Regions from separate parts of the Allobosea sp. 05T438 genome, predicted to be linked through region 1. Evidence: predicted binding sites of a transcription regulator. Region 1 holds the regulator's gene; each other region holds the start of a gene.

What was found. The regulator HrcA, encoded in region 1, represses chaperone genes, less so after heat shock. The targets are predictions, from matches to a motif close to GTTAGCACTCNCNNNNNGNGAGTGCTAAC.
Region 2: groES (co-chaperone GroES) is a predicted target of HrcA. The motif match lies at 2,129-2,157, and genes of this name have one in related genera.
Region 3: groES (co-chaperone GroES) is a predicted target of HrcA. The motif match lies at 1,928-1,956, and genes of this name have one in related genera.
Region 4: groES (co-chaperone GroES) is a predicted target of HrcA. The motif match lies at 2,236-2,264, and genes of this name have one in related genera.

The regions. Positions count from the first base shown of each region.
Region 1 is NZ_JBFTKQ010000007.1:199,469-203,424, reverse strand. It holds gene rdgB (RdgB/HAM1 family non-canonical purine NTP pyrophosphatase) at 1-435, opposite strand, end outside; gene rph (ribonuclease PH) at 438-1,154, opposite strand; gene hrcA (heat-inducible transcriptional repressor HrcA) at 1,297-2,382, shown strand; gene AC1DIN_RS16535 (DUF3297 family protein) at 2,597-2,851, shown strand; gene AC1DIN_RS16530 (C40 family peptidase) at 3,003-3,956, shown strand, end outside.
Region 2 is NZ_JBFTKQ010000002.1:427,180-431,135, reverse strand. It holds gene groL (chaperonin GroEL) at 92-1,729, opposite strand; gene groES (co-chaperone GroES) at 1,778-2,065, opposite strand; gene AC1DIN_RS05885 (MarR family winged helix-turn-helix transcriptional regulator) at 2,294-2,761, shown strand; gene AC1DIN_RS05880 (PaaI family thioesterase) at 2,840-3,322, shown strand; gene AC1DIN_RS05875 (DMT family transporter) at 3,309-3,956, opposite strand, start outside.
Region 3 is NZ_JBFTKQ010000001.1:720,045-724,000, forward strand. It holds gene groL (chaperonin GroEL) at 1-1,579, opposite strand, end outside; gene groES (co-chaperone GroES) at 1,611-1,898, opposite strand; gene AC1DIN_RS03555 (RrF2 family transcriptional regulator) at 2,494-2,943, shown strand; gene AC1DIN_RS03560 (flavin reductase family protein) at 3,022-3,576, shown strand; gene AC1DIN_RS03565 (RBBP9/YdeN family alpha/beta hydrolase) at 3,734-3,956, shown strand, end outside.
Region 4 is NZ_JBFTKQ010000042.1:2,874-6,829, forward strand. It holds gene groL (chaperonin GroEL) at 98-1,723, opposite strand; gene groES (co-chaperone GroES) at 1,782-2,096, opposite strand; gene AC1DIN_RS29695 (usg protein) at 2,359-2,628, shown strand; gene AC1DIN_RS29700 (DUF982 domain-containing protein) at 2,803-3,096, shown strand; gene AC1DIN_RS29705 (cold-shock protein) at 3,539-3,748, shown strand; gene AC1DIN_RS29710 (hypothetical protein) at 3,866-3,956, shown strand, end outside.

The sequences.
Region 1 (3,956 bases):
CTCGAACAGCTCCTGATGGCCGTCCGGCCAGGCGATCACCAGCGCCGAAACGAAATGCGCCCCGCGCTTGTCGGGCGTGGCGGCGCCGCGCTTGGCCAGTTCGATCTGCACGCGCGCGATCGCGGGGGCGAAATCCTTGCCCGGACCGGCCCAATTGGCAGAGAACAGGCCGGGTGCACCGTCGAGCGCGTCGATGCAGACGCCCGAGTCGTCGGAGAGCGCAGGCAGGCCGCTCGCCCTGGTCGCGGCGACCGCCTTGATCGCCGCATTCTCCGAGAACATGGTGCCGTCCTCGACCGGCTCGGGCAGGCCGAGCTCCCCGGCCGAGACGAGCTCGATGCCGTAGGGAGCCAGAAGCTGTCGCATCTCGCGCAGCTTGCCCTGGTTGTGGGTCGCGATCACGACCTTGCCGGTGAGGAGGCGGTGCTGGCTCATCGTCAGGCCACAGCCGCCTTCTGGAGGGCGACCAGCTTGGAAACGCCGCCCTTGGCGAGCTTGAGCAGCGAAAGCAGCTCCTCCTCCGAGAACGGCGCGCCTTCCGCCGTACCCTGCACCTCGACGAGGCCGCCCGTGCCGGTGATGACGAAATTCGCGTCGGTCTGCGCGCCGGAATCCTCGACATAGTCGAGGTCGATCACCGGCTGGCCGGCGACGATGCCGCAGGAGACGGCGGCGACATGGTCCTTCAGCGGGTTGGTGCCCTTGAGGAGCCCGCGGCCTTCCATCCATTTCAACGCGTCGTGCAGCGCCACCCAGGCGCCGGTGATCGACGCCGTCCGGGTGCCGCCATCGGCCTGCAGCACGTCGCAGTCGACGACGATCTGGCGCTCGCCGATCGCGGTCAGGTCGACGACGGCGCGAAGCGAGCGCCCGACCAGTCGCTGGATCTCCTGCGTGCGGCCGGAGGGTTTGCCGGAGGTAACCTCGCGGCGCGTGCGCTCATGCGTGGCGCGCGGCAGCATCGAGTACTCGGCGGTGACCCAGCCCTTGCCGGTGCCGCGCAGCCACGGCGGGCCCTTTTCCTCGACGGTGGCGGCGCAGAGCACCTTGGTCTCGCCGAACGTCACCATGCAGGAGCCCTCGGCATAGCGCACCACGCCGCGTTCGAGCGTGACCTTGCGCATCTCGTCGGCGGCGCGTTTGGAGGGTCGCATGAAATGATCCTGTCTTGCGGAGAAGTGGCGGCTTTTAGGCTCTCCCGCCCGGTACGGCAAGGCAGGGGGGCTTTCTACCCCTTGATCCATGCGCATCGCGTGACGACAATAGGACAGAGGAACGGTTCGCCCGTAAAGGTTCATGAGCGCCCACACGCCCCGCCCCGAGACGATAAGCAGCCTGGTCGAGACCGATCAGCGCTCGCGCGAGATATTCCGCCAGATCGTCGACGGCTTTCTGACGACCGGCGAGCCGGTCGGCTCGCGCAACATCGCGCGCCTGTTGCCGATGTCGCTCTCGCCGGCGACGGTGCGCAACGTCATGACCGATCTGGAGCTGGCCGGGCTGATCTACGCGCCGCACACCTCTGCGGGGCGCCTTCCCACGGAAAGAGGCCTGCGCTTCTTCGTCGATGCGATGATGGAGGTCGGCAACCTCACCTCCGACGAGCGCAAGCGCATCGAGGCGCAGATCAGGGCTGCCGCGACGAACCGCAGCCTCGACCAGACGCTGACCGAAGCCTCGGCGCTGCTCTCCGGCCTGTCGCGCGGCGCTGGCGTCGTCGTCACCACCAAGGCTGATCCAAGGCTCAAGCACATCGAGTTCGTCCGGCTCGATCCCGCCCGTGCGCTGGTCGTGCTCGTCGCGGAGGACGGCACGGTCGAGAACCGCCTGCTGGCGCTGCCGCCCGGCCTGCCGGCTTCGGCGCTGAGCGAGGCCGCGAACTTCCTCAACGCGCGCATCATCGGCAAGACGCTCGCCGAATTGCGCGGCGAGATCGCGACCCAGCGCACCCAGATGGAGCGCGAGCTCGATGCGCTGACCGCCCGGCTGGTCGAGAACGGCATCGCCACTTCGTCGGGCCCAAGCAGCGACCGCCACCTGATCGTCCGCGGCCAGGCGAACCTGCTCGAGGACCTGAAGGCGCAGGAGGACCTCGAGCGCATCCGCCTGCTCTTCGGCGATCTCGAGACCCAGACCGACGTGATCGATCTTCTGTCGCGAGCGGAGGATGGCGACGGTGTGCGCATCTTCATCGGCTCGGAGAACAAGCTGTTCTCGATGTCGGGCTCCTCGATGGTGGCGGCGCCCTTCCGCGATGCCGAGCAGCGCATCGTCGGCGTCGTCGGCATCATCGGCCCGACGCGTCTGAACTATGCCCGCATCGTCCCGATGGTCGACTACACCGCCAAGGTGGTCGGCAGCCTGCTCGACGGCGAACGCTGACGCGCAGCATCTGTTTGAGGAAATACGCCGTTGTTCCGGGCGTGGCCCGCAAGCCATCGGAGAAAACCGGAGCCCTGCGACGGCTTCCGGATCGGCGCGGTTTCGCCGCTCGTCCGGAATGACGACGCGTTTCCATCTTGAAGAATTTGGCTTCCGTCGCGGATGAGGCTATCTCCGCGCGAAAGCGCCCCCGAATCCACAAGAGCCAAGGCCCATGTCAGACCAGCTTCCCGACCGCCTCTCCGTCAACCCGGACAGCCCGTTTTACGACGCCGAGGTGCTGGCGCGCGACATCGGCATCCGTTTCAAGGGCGTCGAGAAGACCAATGTCGAGGAATATTGCGTCTCCGAAGGCTGGGTGAAGGTCGCGGCCGGCAACGCCAAGGATCGCTTCGGCCGCCCGATGACGATCACGCTGAAGGGCCCTGTCGAGCCCTATATCCGCGGCGAGGCTCAGGCCGAAGGCTGATCGCGGCCTTCTGCAGGGCTGCGGAAACGAGGCGCCGGGCAGTGGCCGGTGCACTGCCGGGCCTCTGTCGTTAACGCAGTTGCCGCTGCGGCATTGCGTCGGGGAGGCGCATATGCATTGATCATGCAACCATAAGTTGTGTGAGGTGCGCATGTTGGCTCCGTGGTGGCTGATCGCGAATACCCTCCGGGGCATCACCGAATACAAGGGCGCAGCAGCGGAACCGCGGATTTTGGAGATGTTCCGCCTGTCGGGACACGGCCAGGTCCGCAGCGACGAGCACGCGTGGTGTGCGGCTTTCGCCGGCGCCTGCCTCGTGCTTTCCGGCTACGCCTCGAGCCGCTCGCTTATGGCCCGCAGCTATCTCAACCTCGGCGTGAAGCTCGAAGAGCCACGCGAAGGTTGCATCGTCGTCCTCTCTCGCAACGAGGCGAACAGCTCTTATGGTCATGTCGGCTTCTTCCTGCGCGAGGATGATGAGCACCTGTTCGTGCTCGGCGGCAATCAGGGGGACAGCGTCAAGGTCTCCAGCTATCCGAAATCCCGGCTGCTTGGTTATCGTTGGCCAACCGAGCGCGCTCCGGTTGCGGCCAGCGGCCTCTTGCCGAATATCTTGCAGCTCGGCGTACCGGACGATCAGATCACGACGGAGGCGCTGGAGGATGAGCAGCGCGGGGTGCTCGGCGCGATCGATGGGGGGCAAGGGCTCCTCGAATTCTTGCCGCTCCGCCCCGGCGCAAATCCCGATTCCGTCGATCAGATCAAGGCCGTTCAGGGGCTCCTGAACGATCAGGGCTATCCGGCAGGAAGAGACGACGGCGACTATGGGCTGCGGACGATGACGGCCGTCTTCTCGTTCCAGCAGGCCAATGGCATTGCGCCCACCGGCATCGTCGACGCGCGGACGTGGTTCCAGCTTCGCAGGGGCGAACCGATGCCACTCTGGCCGGAGCGGCGCAACGAGACGGCGCGGGATCTGAAGCGGGAGGGCTCCGAGACGATCGCGCTGACCGACCGCGGTCGCTGGCTGGCGCTCGCGACCGCCCTGTTCGGCATATTGGGGCTGACCGATGCGCGAACCGACCTCTTCGAGAGGACGGGTCAG
Region 2 (3,956 bases), on a different contig from region 1:
GCCTTGGGAGGCTGGATCAGAAGTCCATGCCGCCCCCGAAACCGGGCCTGCCCGGTTTCGGCATTCAGACGCTTTGGGCGTCCGGACTTCCTCAGAAGTCCATGCCGCCCATGCCGCCGCCGCCCATCGGGGGCATCGGCGAGTCCTTCTTCGGCAGCTCGGCGATCATCGCCTCGGTGGTGATCAGCAGGCCCGCGATCGAAGCCGCGTCCTGGATCGCCGTGCGCACGACCTTGGTCGGGTCGATGATGCCGGCCTTGACCAGATCGCCGTACTCGCCGGTCTGGGCGTTGTAGCCCCAGGCGTAGTCCTTCGACTCGAGCAGCTTGCCGATCACGACCGCGCCGTCATCGCCGGCGTTGTCGACGATCTGGCGGGCCGGAGCGGCGATCGCCTTGCGGACGATCTCGACACCGGTCTTCTGGTCGTCGTTCTGGGTCTTGATCGACTTGACCGAGTTCAGAGCGCGCAGCAGGGCGACGCCGCCGCCCGGCAGGATGCCTTCTTCCACCGCGGCGCGGGTGGCGTTCAGGGCATCGTCAACGCGGTCCTTCTTCTCCTTGACCTCGACCTCGGTCGCGCCGCCGACGCGGATCACCGCGACGCCGCCGGCGAGCTTGGCCAGGCGCTCCTGGAGCTTCTCGCGGTCGTAGTCCGAGGTGGTCTCCTCGATCTGGGCCTTGATCTGACCGACGCGGGCCTCGATGTCCTTCTTCTTGCCGGCGCCGTCGATGATCGTGGTGTTCTCCTTCTCGATGCGCACCTTCTTGGCGCGGCCGAGCATGTTGAGCGTCACGGTCTCGAGCTTGATGCCGAGGTCTTCCGAGATCATCTGGCCGGCGGTCAGGATCGAGATGTCCTCGAGCATGGCCTTGCGGCGGTCACCGAAGCCCGGAGCCTTGACGGCCGCGACCTTGAGGCCGCCACGGAGCTTGTTGACGACGAGCGTGGCGAGAGCCTCGCCCTCGACGTCCTCGGCGATGATGAGCAGCGGCTTGCKGGTCTGAACGACGGCCTCGAGGATCGGCAGCATCGCCTGCAGCGAGGAGAGCTTCTTCTCGAAGATCAGGACGTAGGGGTCGTCCAGCTCCGCGATCATCTTCTCGGAGTTGGTGATGAAGTACGGCGAGAGATAGCCACGGTCGAACTGCATGCCCTCGACGACGTCGAGCTCGGTCTCGGCGGTCTTGGCTTCCTCGACGGTGATGACGCCCTCGTTGCCGACCTTCTGCATGGCGGTCGAGATCATCTTGCCGACCGACTCGTCGCCGTTCGCCGAGATCGTGCCGACCTGCGCGACTTCCGCGTTCGAGGTGACCTTCTTCGAGTTCTTCTTGAGGTCGGCGACGATGGCCTCGACGGCCAGGTCGATGCCGCGCTTCAGGTCCATCGGGTTCATGCCGGCCGCAACCGACTTGGCGCCCTCGCGGACGATCGCCTGGGCCAGGACCGTCGCGGTCGTGGTGCCGTCGCCGGCATGGTCGTTCTGACGGGACGCGACTTCGCGAACCATCTGGGCGCCCATGTTCTCGAACTTGTCGGCGAGCTCGATCTCCTTGGCGACGGTGACGCCGTCCTTGGTGATGCGCGGAGCGCCGAACGACTTCTCGATCACGACGTTGCGGCCCTTCGGACCGAGCGTGACCTTCACGGCGTTGGCGAGGATGTCCACGCCGCGCAGCATCTTGTCGCGGGCGTCGGAGGAGAACTTGACGTCTTTGGCAGCCATGAGAGCTACTCCTTGAAATGGAAACGGAAGAGAGCGGTCAGGCGGCTATCAGCCGACGACGCCCATGATGTCGGATTCCTTCATGATCAGGAGATCCTGGCCATCGATCTTGACTTCGGTGCCCGACCACTTGCCGAACAGGACGCGGTCGCCCTTCTTGACATCGAGGGCAACGAGCTTGCCGGCTTCGTCACGCGCGCCGGGACCGACGGCGATGACCTCGCCCTCCTGGGGCTTTTCCTTGGCGGTCTCGGGAATGATGATGCCACCCTTGGTCTTCTCTTCGCCATCCAGGCGGCGGACCACGACGCGGTCATGCAAAGGACGGAACTTCATGGTTCTGTCTTCCTCTCGGTCTTATTCGGTTCGGGCGCCGCTGAATGGCTCCCGGGGGAGGCTGTTAGCAGTCAACGAAGGAGAGTGCTAACAGATGGCGGGGAGATAGGCTCGGGGTCCCGGAGAGTCAAGGAAGCCTGCGACAACAAAGTGAACACCGCCGGGTGCGGCATCGCAGCCTTTCGCCTTTCGGCTGCCGCACGCGCTAGAACACGCTAAGATGGCTGAATGACGACACTCGCGCCCCCGCCCGCGCCCGATCCGCGCCTCGACGACATCGCGCGTTCCTGCGTGGCGCTACATGTCCGGATGACGGCCCGGGCCGTCACCCGTGCCTATGACGAGGCGATGCGGCCGAGCGGCCTCAAGATCACCCAGTTCGTTCTGCTCTCGGCGCTGAGCACCGGGCAATGGAAGTCGATCACGGAGCTGGCCGAGCGTTTCGCGCTGGAGCGAACTTCGCTGACCCGCAATCTCCAGCTTCTCGCTGCTGAGGGCATGGTCGAGCCGGTCGAGTGCCGGGGCCGAGCCGCGGTCTATGCGGTGACGCAGAAGGGCAGGGCTGCGATCGAGGCGGCCATTCCGTACTGGCGGGCAGCGCAGGACAAGATCGAAGGCGGCTTCGGCGAGGAGCGCTGGCGCGAGACCCGCGACGGGCTGAGGGCGCTGCGCCGCGCGGCGCGGGACGTTCTGTGAACCCGGTGTCCAATCAACCCCGTTGACGAGCCAGCTGCCTTCTATCTAACGTGCAGATACACGATTTGAGAGGGCGCCATGGATCGGACATTTGGAGTGGTGTCCCGCGAGGTGCTGGTCGCGGGCGACGGCTTGAGCTTTCTGCGGGGCATCATCGACGGCGCTCACCCGGCTCCGCCTTTCGCCGGGACCATGGATTTCGATCTGGTGGAGGCGGATGAAGGGCGCGTCGTCTTCGTCGGGCGCCCGTCACCCCGCTTCTTCAATCCGCTCGGCACGATCCATGGCGGCTGGACCGCCACGATCCTCGACTCCGCCATGGCCTGCGCCGCCCATTCCACGCTCAAGCCGGGCGAGGGCTACACCACGCTCGAGATGAAGCTGAACTATGTCCGACCGGTCATGCCGGACTCGGGCACGGTGCGCTGCGAAGGCAAGCTGATCCATCGCGGCGGCTCCGTCATCACGACGGAAGGCAATCTGCGCGACGAACGTGGCAAGCTGCTCGCGCACGGCACCGAAACCTGCCTGGTGTTTCCCGCCAAGCCTAGCGCCGGCTGACCGCGCCGGCGCCGGCTACGATCAGCAGCGCACCGAGATAGGTCGTATAGAGCGGCACCTCGCCGAAGAGAAAGAAGCCGAGCAGGCTGGCCCAGATCAGAGCGGTGTACTCGATCGCCGCCAGCCGGGACGCGGCCGCCTTGGCATAGGCCGAGGTGAGCGTGAGATGACCCGCGACGCCAAGCGCTCCCGCGAAGAGATAGATCGCCAGATCCGCCAGCGTCATCGGCACGAAGGCGAGGGCCGCCGGGACGGCTAGGCACAGCGCCGGCCCGACATTCTGGAAGGCGACGATTACGGTGGGATGCTCTCTGACCGCGATGCGTCGCAGCAGGATCAGGTTGAAGGCGTAGCTGACCGCTGAGAACAGTGCGGCGGCGACGCCGAGGCTGGCGCCGCTGACATGCCCCTGCAGCCGCGGCCAAACCATGACCAGCATGCCGGCAAGGCCGAAGGCGAGCGCCTGCAGCACGCGCCGGTCGATCGTCTCCTTCAGCAGCAGGCCGCCGAGAACCGCGACGAAGACCGGCGCCAGGAAGGACAATGTCAGCGCTTCGGCGAGCGGCAGCACGGAGACCGAATAGAAGAAGCTGCCTGCCGTCATCACGACGAGCGGGACGCGCGCGACATTGCC
Region 3 (3,956 bases), on a different contig from region 1:
TGGGCGCCTCGGTGATCAGGGCCTCGGTGGTGACGAGCAGACCTGCGACGGAAGCTGCGTCCTGCAGGGCCGTGCGGACCACCTTGACCGGGTCGACGATGCCGGCCTCGATCAGATCGACATATTCTTCGGTCTGGGCGTTGTAGCCATAGGTCGGCGACTTCGCTTCCAGCAGCTTGCCGACGACGACGGCGCCCTCGACGCCGGCGTTCTCGACGATCTGGCGGATCGGCGCCTCCAGAGCCTTCAGGACGATCTGGATGCCCGCGGTGACATCGTCGTTATCGCTCTTCAGCTTGGCGACGGCGGCCTTCGCGCGCAGGAGAGCTACGCCGCCGCCCGGAACGATTCCCTCGGCGACGGCCGCGCGGGTGGCGTTGAGCGCGTCGTCGACGCGATCCTTCTTCTCCTTGACGTCGATCTCGGTCGCACCGCCGACGCGGATCACAGCAACGCCGCCAGCAAGCTTGGCCAGCCGCTCCTGCAGCTTCTCGCGATCGTAATCGGAGGTCGTCTCCTCGATCTGCGCCTTGATCTGCGCGACACGCGCCTCGATCGCCTTCTTCTTGCCGGCACCGTCGACGACGGTTGTGTTTTCCTTGTCGATCCGGACCTTCTTGGCGCGGCCGAGCTGGGCGATCGTCACGTTTTCCAGCTTGATGCCGAGATCTTCCGAAATCGTCTCGCCAGCCGTCAGGATGGCGATATCCTCCAGCAGCGCCTTGCGGCGATCGCCGAAGCCGGGCGCCTTCACGGCCGCGACCTTGAGACCTCCGCGCAGCTTGTTGACGACGAGCGTGGCCAGCGCCTCGCCCTCGATGTCCTCGGCGATGATCAGCAGCGGCTTGCCGGTCTGCACCACCGCCTCGAGGATCGGCAGCAGAGACTGCAACGAGGACAGCTTCTTCTCATGGATGAGGATGTAGGGGTCGTCGAACTCGACGAGCAGCTTCTCGGCATTGGTCACGAAATAGGGCGAGAGATAGCCGCGGTCGAACTGCAACCCCTCGACGACATCGAGCTCCGTCTCGAGGCTCTTCGCCTCCTCGACCGTGATCACGCCCTCCTTGCCGACACGCTGCACAGCTTCGGAAATGATTGCGCCAATCGAGGCGTCGCCATTGGCCGAGATCGTGCCGACCTGCGCGATCTCATCGGCTTTGCCGACCTTGGTGGCGCGCTTCTCCAGATCCTTGACCGCTTCGATCACGGCAAGGTCGATGCCGCGCTTCAGATCCTGCGGGTTGAAGCCGGCGGCCACGGCCTTTGAACCCTCGCGGACGATCGATTGGGCAAGCACGGTCGCGGTGGTGGTGCCGTCGCCGGCCAGATCGTTCGTCTTCGAAGCGACTTCGCGCAGCAGCTGCGCGCCGAGATTCTCGAACCTGTCGGCGAGCTCGATCTCCTTGGCGACGCTCACACCATCCTTGGTAATGCGGGGCGCGCCGAAAGACTTCTCGATCACGACGTTGCGGCCCTTCGGACCCAGCGTGACCTTGACCGCATTGGCGAGGATATCGACACCGCGCAGGAGGCGCTCGCGCGCATCGGCGGAAAACTTCACATCTTTGGCAGCCATGCTGCTCTCCTTGGAACTGAATTGCGCAGCGTCAGCCGATGACGCCCAGGATGTCGGATTCCTTGGCGATCAGGAGGTCCCGGCCGTCGATCTTGACTTCGGTGCCAGACCACTTGCCGAACAGGACACGATCGCCCTTCTTGACGTCGAGCGGCACGAGCTTGCCGCTCTCATCGCGGGCACTAGGACCGACGGCCACGACCTCGCCCTCCTGAGGCTTTTCCTTCGCGGTATCGGGAATGATGATACCGCCCTTCGTCTTCTCCTCGCCGTCTAGGCGGCGGATCACGACACGGTCGTGAAGCGGCCGAAATGCCATTGCGATCTCCATGGGCAAGCGTGAAGCCTCTTGGCACTCCCCTTTCGAGAGTGCCAACAGCTCATTGTTGCGGCCGATCTCTGAGCGAGGTCAATATTAGACCATTAATTCAGTAGATTTTTATCTTGCCGCAATCCAACTCGAAAGGCTTGAAACGTCGCAGTATCCACAGAGGGAAATTCTTGCGCGACACCGGCAGCAAACCACGCCGGTGAAGCGTGGCAACACAAGCCCGGGGGCTCCTTCGCCGTGCCGGTCAGGCCCGTGGAGTTTCCGGAACTCTGAAGGGTTCATCGATGTCGTTGCAACGCTTCGGTCTCGGCGGACGGAATGCCGGCGATGCTCCGGCAACCGGTCGGCATGTCGTGCGGGCACGACCCTACTTTCAGCCCAGAACGCACGCCATGCACGCCAAAACGGAGTTGTTCACCCACTGGCGCAAGCGAAGGCTGACCGTCGCACATGATCGCGGCGGGCCCAGCCCATGAGAAAGCGACAGAATAAATCTTCTTCGTTTTCCGCTCGAAGAACGCGATCTTGCGCGTAGCCGCAATGTTGATAGATAGAATATACTTCTCTCTGGGCGGGGCTGCCTATGCTGACCAACAAGGGCAAATACGGCCTCAAGGCCATGGTGCATCTTGCCAAGCTGGAAGCCGGTGAGACGACTCAGGTCGCCGATATCGCGCAGAAGAACAACATCCCGAAGAAGTTCCTCGACGCGATCCTGCTCGACCTGCGCAATGCCGGCATGCTGCGCAGCAAGAAGGGTCCGGGCGGCGGCTATGCTCTGGCCAAGCCGGCACGAGCAATCATGGTCGGCGCCGTGGTTCGCGCTCTGGAAGGGCCAATCGCGCCGCTTTCCTGCGCCAGCCGCTCCTCCTTCAGAGCCTGCAGCGATTGCGGCGACATCGACGTCTGCCCGGTGCGCTCCGTGATGAGCCAGGTTCGGGACGCGATGGCGAGCGTCGTCGACAACACGACCATAGCAGACCTCGTGCGCCGTTCTCGCGGCGAGCAGCCGGGCGACGCGAGCGCAGCCTGATATTGTCTACTCAGTCGATAGACAAATTTAGAAACCTGCCCTAGTACGGTTTTGCGGCCGACCCGCCGCAGCGTTCGTATGGGTGATCGCATGAACCGGCAGGTGGCTCCACTCGCGGCCAATGACATCGAGGCCGATGCCTTCAAGACGGTAATGCGAAACGTGGCCGGTGCGGTGAGTATCGTGACCGCCTCCCATGACGGCACGCGCGCGGGCCTGACAGCAACCTCGCTCACCGCGCTGTCCGCGGAGCCGCCGACCGTCATCGTCTGCGTGAACAAGAGCGCTTCGGCCTGGCCGACCATCGAGGCCTCCCGCCATTTCGCCATAAACGTCCTCGCGGCGCGCCACCGGTCCGTTGCGGATCGCTTCGCGGGACGCGGCGGCTTCAAGGGAGAAGCTCGCTTCGAGGACGGCCGGTGGGGCCGCCTCGTCACCGGCGCGCCCACGCTCGACGGCGCGCTCGCCGTCCTCGATTGCGAGACGGAAGAGGCGCTCGAGCGCCATTCGCACACCATCCTGATCGGCCGGATCAAGGCGATCAGGCACGCCCAGGACGAGGGTGCGCTGCTTTACTGGCGTGGCGTCTACGGCCAGTTGGACGACGAACTCCAGGCTGGCGCCGGGATTTAGAGCCCACTGCCTAAGACAACGGCAGAATGGCCCAAGCTTCTCCAACGAGAAAAGACACAGGTCGTTCGTCCTCTAAAACAGTCCAAATTTGCGAACACGTTTCATTGACCGAACGAGCCGGATGGCGGGATGATCGGGGAGGAATAGGAGACTCCCCATGACCGTCCTCATCGTCCCCGGTCTCTACGGCTCTGAGCCGGCGCATTGGCAGAGCCGCTGGGAAAGCGAAATCGACGGCGCCGAGCGCGTGCAGCAGGGCGACTGGGACGCGCCGGAGCTGGAAACCTGGCTCGCGACCCTACGCCACCACGTCGAACGTCGGCCGGGCGCCGTGCTGGTCGGTCACAGCCTCGGCTCGACACTGATCGCCCATCTGGCTG
Region 4 (3,956 bases), on a different contig from region 1:
CGAGGCCTATCGCCTAGGCTTTCTCGCGAAACCGATCGATACCTCATGCCAAGAGACCTTGAGAGAGGGCGCCGCGGCGTCGCGGCGCCCTCGATGCTCAATAGTCCATGCCACCGGCAGGCAATGCCGGCGCCGGATCCTTCTTCGGAAGCTCCGCGATCATCGCCTCGGTGGTGATCAGCAGGCCTGCGACCGACGCCGCATCCTGGATCGCCGTGCGGACGACCTTGGTCGGGTCGATGATGCCGGCCTTGACCAGATCGCCGTATTCGCCGGTCTGGGCATTGTAGCCCCAGGCGTAGTCCTGCGACTCCAGCAGCTTGCCGACCACGACGGCGCCATCGCCGCCGGCATTCTCGACGATCTGGCGGGCCGGAGCGGTGATCGCCTTGCGGACGATCTCGACGCCGGTCCTCTGGTCGTCATTGCCGGGCACGAGCCCTTCGAGCGCCTTGACCGCGCGCAGCAGGGCGACGCCGCCGCCCGGCAGGATGCCTTCTTCCACCGCGGCGCGGGTCGCGTTCAGGGCATCATCGACGCGATCCTTCTTCTCCTTGACCTCGACCTCGGTCGCGCCGCCGACGCGGATGACCGCGACGCCGCCGGCGAGCTTGGCCAGACGCTCCTGGAGCTTCTCACGGTCGTAGTCCGAGGTGGTCTCCTCGATCTGCGCCTTGATCTGGGCGACCCGGGCGTCGATCTCCGCCTTCTTGCCGGCGCCGTCGACGATGGTGGTGTTCTCCTTCTCGATCCGGACCTTCTTGGCACGGCCGAGCATGTCGAGCGTAACATTCTCCAGCTTGATACCGAGATCCTCGCTGATGGCGGTGCCGCCGGTCAGGATCGCTATATCCTCCAGCATGGCCTTGCGGCGATCGCCGAAGCCCGGAGCCTTGACGGCTGCGATCTTGAGGCCGCCACGAAGCTTGTTGACGACGAGAGTGGCGAGAGCCTCGCCCTCGACGTCCTCCGCCACGATCAGCAGGGGCTTGCCGGTCTGCACCACCGCTTCCAGCAGCGGCAGCATCGTCTGGAGACCCGAGAGCTTCTTCTCGTGGATCAGGATGTACGGGTCTTCCAGCTCCGCGACCATCTTCTCGGTGTTGGTCACGAAATAGGGCGAAAGATAGCCGCGATCGAACTGCATGCCTTCGACAACGTCGAGTTCGGTTTCGGCGGTCTTGGCTTCCTCGACGGTGATGACACCCTCGTTGCCCACCTTCTTCATCGCCTCGGCGATCATCTCGCCGATCGTTCGGTCGCCATTGGCGGAGATGGTGCCGACCTGCGCGACCTCCTCCGAGCCGGTGATGGTCTTGGAATGCTCGCCGAGCGACTTCGTCACCGCCTCCACGGCGAGATCGATGCCGCGCTTCAAATCCATCGGATTGATGCCGGCGGCCACCGCCTTGGCCCCCTCGCGGACGATCGCCTGGGCCAGGACCGTGGCGGTCGTGGTGCCGTCACCGGCCGCGTCGTTCTGCTTCGACGCCACCTCGCGGACCATATGGGCGCCCATGTTCTCGAACTTGTCGGAAAGCTCGATCTCCTTTGCGACGGTGACGCCGTCCTTGGTGATGCGCGGGGCGCCGAACGACTTCTCGATCACGACGTTGCGGCCCTTCGGACCCAGCGTGACCTTCACGGCATTGGCCAACGTGTCGACGCCGCGCAGCATCCGCTCGCGCGCGTCCTGCGAAAACTTCACGTCCTTCGCAGCCATGATTCCTCACTCCTTCAGACTTGAGGTTTCAGGTTGATGAGATGGGATGAAGGCCCCGTCAGGCGGCCTTCTTGAGGGCAGCAGCCGTCTCGACGACGCCCATGATGTCGGACTCCTTCATGATCAGGAGATCCTGGCCATCGATCTTGACCTCGGTGCCGCTCCATTTGCCAAAGAGCACGCGGTCGCCAACCTTGACGTCGAGCGGCACGAGCTTGCCGGTCTCGTCGCGCGCGCCGGCGCCGACAGCGACGACCTCGCCCTCCTGCGGCTTTTCCTTGGCAGTGTCGGGAATGATGATCCCGCCCCTGGTCTTCTCCTCGGCGTCGATGCGCTTCACGACGACGCGGTCATGCAGTGGCCGAAACTTCATGAGTTCCTCCAATTTCCATGTCGGTCACATGTCAAAGCGGGCCGGCCCTGTGCGGGTCTCGCGGCGAGGTTCCGCGCGCCCCTGAGGCGCCGTGCCCGCGCGATGATTTGGGTTGCCCGATTTTTGCCTTCAAGAGGCCGGCAGCACTTTTTTTGACTGAGTGCTAACAGGCTGAAAAGGCGGCGCAAACGCAACCTTTCAGCTTGCCAAGACGTTGGAAACGCGCTGCCATCGGCGCAGTGAAACCAGGGAGCTGAAAGGAATGGCTTCGACGGACTTCGCCCGCCAGATCGCCGGCTACGGATTGACCACCGCCGGGATCCTCTACCGCTTGCCCGACCACCCTTCGATCCTGCAGGAATACATCTGGCAGGACTACGACCTCGCCCCGCGCTTTCCCGAACTGAACAAGTTCCTTGCCTTCTGGCAGGCCAAGCTCGAGGGCAAACTCTTCCGCATCACCGTCGCTCATAAGGACCTGATCGGCCCGGCCGACCTCAGCGCGGTGAGCGGCGAATTCCGACTCCAGTAACGTCGATGCTGCGGCGGGCTTGATCCGGGGCGAGCGCATCCCAAAATCATGGCAGCCGCCGACAGTGACAGCGCGCTCGACGCGGCGATCAACCAAACCGGATCCATGTTACTTCCAGGAGGATATGGCTATGGCAACGTTGGCACTCGCTCCCCGCCCCGGGAGGACTGCATGATGACATCTGACGACTTTAAGAGACCGGTTGTTATCCTGACCGGTCTCGGGCACCCGGCGGCGATTGCGTCGGCGATGGAGGCCTACATGTTCCTGGCCGACTGGCCGGTGAGCAGGCGCGATCCGGTCCATGGCTTTGCTTTGAAAGCCTGCCTGGCGGCGATCCGCGGCGAGATCGAACCGGAAACGGCGCGGGGCTTATTCGCCTCATGGGCGGAAAGGCACGACCTTCTCGCGCCCGACGTGGCTGCGTTCATGGGAAGCCGAAGGGAAGGCTCACGGGGCAGGGCCTGACGACGCGCCCGGCCCGGCGCGAGCGGGCCGGGTTATTCATCGAGCGGGGACACGACTTCGCCCCGGCCCACTGAGCGTTGTGGGCCGGGTGTTAGCCGTTGGATTACCCCTGGCTTCCGGGCAGCCAGACAGCGTCGTCCACTTTCAAGGGCCCGCCGATTCCGGCCGGATATGGCAGAGAATTGACAGAATTCTCGCTAAAAATGTTCCGCGAGCAGGTAGTTGAAATCATGAGCACAAAGATAAAAATCGTATTTATGATAATTATCTTGACGCAATCGGTGACCTGAGTTATTTGTGTCTTTATCGAGATTGCTTGGACGGCCGTTGTTATTTTCGCGCTTTGGCGCGGCTCTGATAAACTCCCCCCTTTCGAAATCGTTCTGAACTCGTCGAACATTCTGTCGGCGAGCGACAGGTCTTGCCAAAAGGAGGGTTTCTCATGACCACCGGCACAGTGAAATGGTTCAATTCCACCAAGGGTTTCGGCTTCATCCAGCCGGATGACGGCGGCCAGGATGTGTTCGTGCACATCTCCGCCGTCGAACGAGCTGGGATGCGGGACCTGCAGGAAGGCCAGAAGCTTGGATACGAAGTCGCTCGCGACAACCGGTCCGGCAAGATGGCCGCGGAACAGCTCCAGACTGCGTGATTTGGCAATCGTCGCCGTTGACCACGGATGTACTGGCACCAGCGACTATAGCCACTCGAAAGGCCGGGCACTTGCTCGGCCTTTTTGTTTTCAACCTAACTGCGAATGGAAATCATAGTGTTCGAACTTTCAAAGCAGCGCTTAACCGCCGACAATCAGTTCCTGAAGATCCAAACGCGGGCGCTCTCTCACGCCAGGATTATGTCCG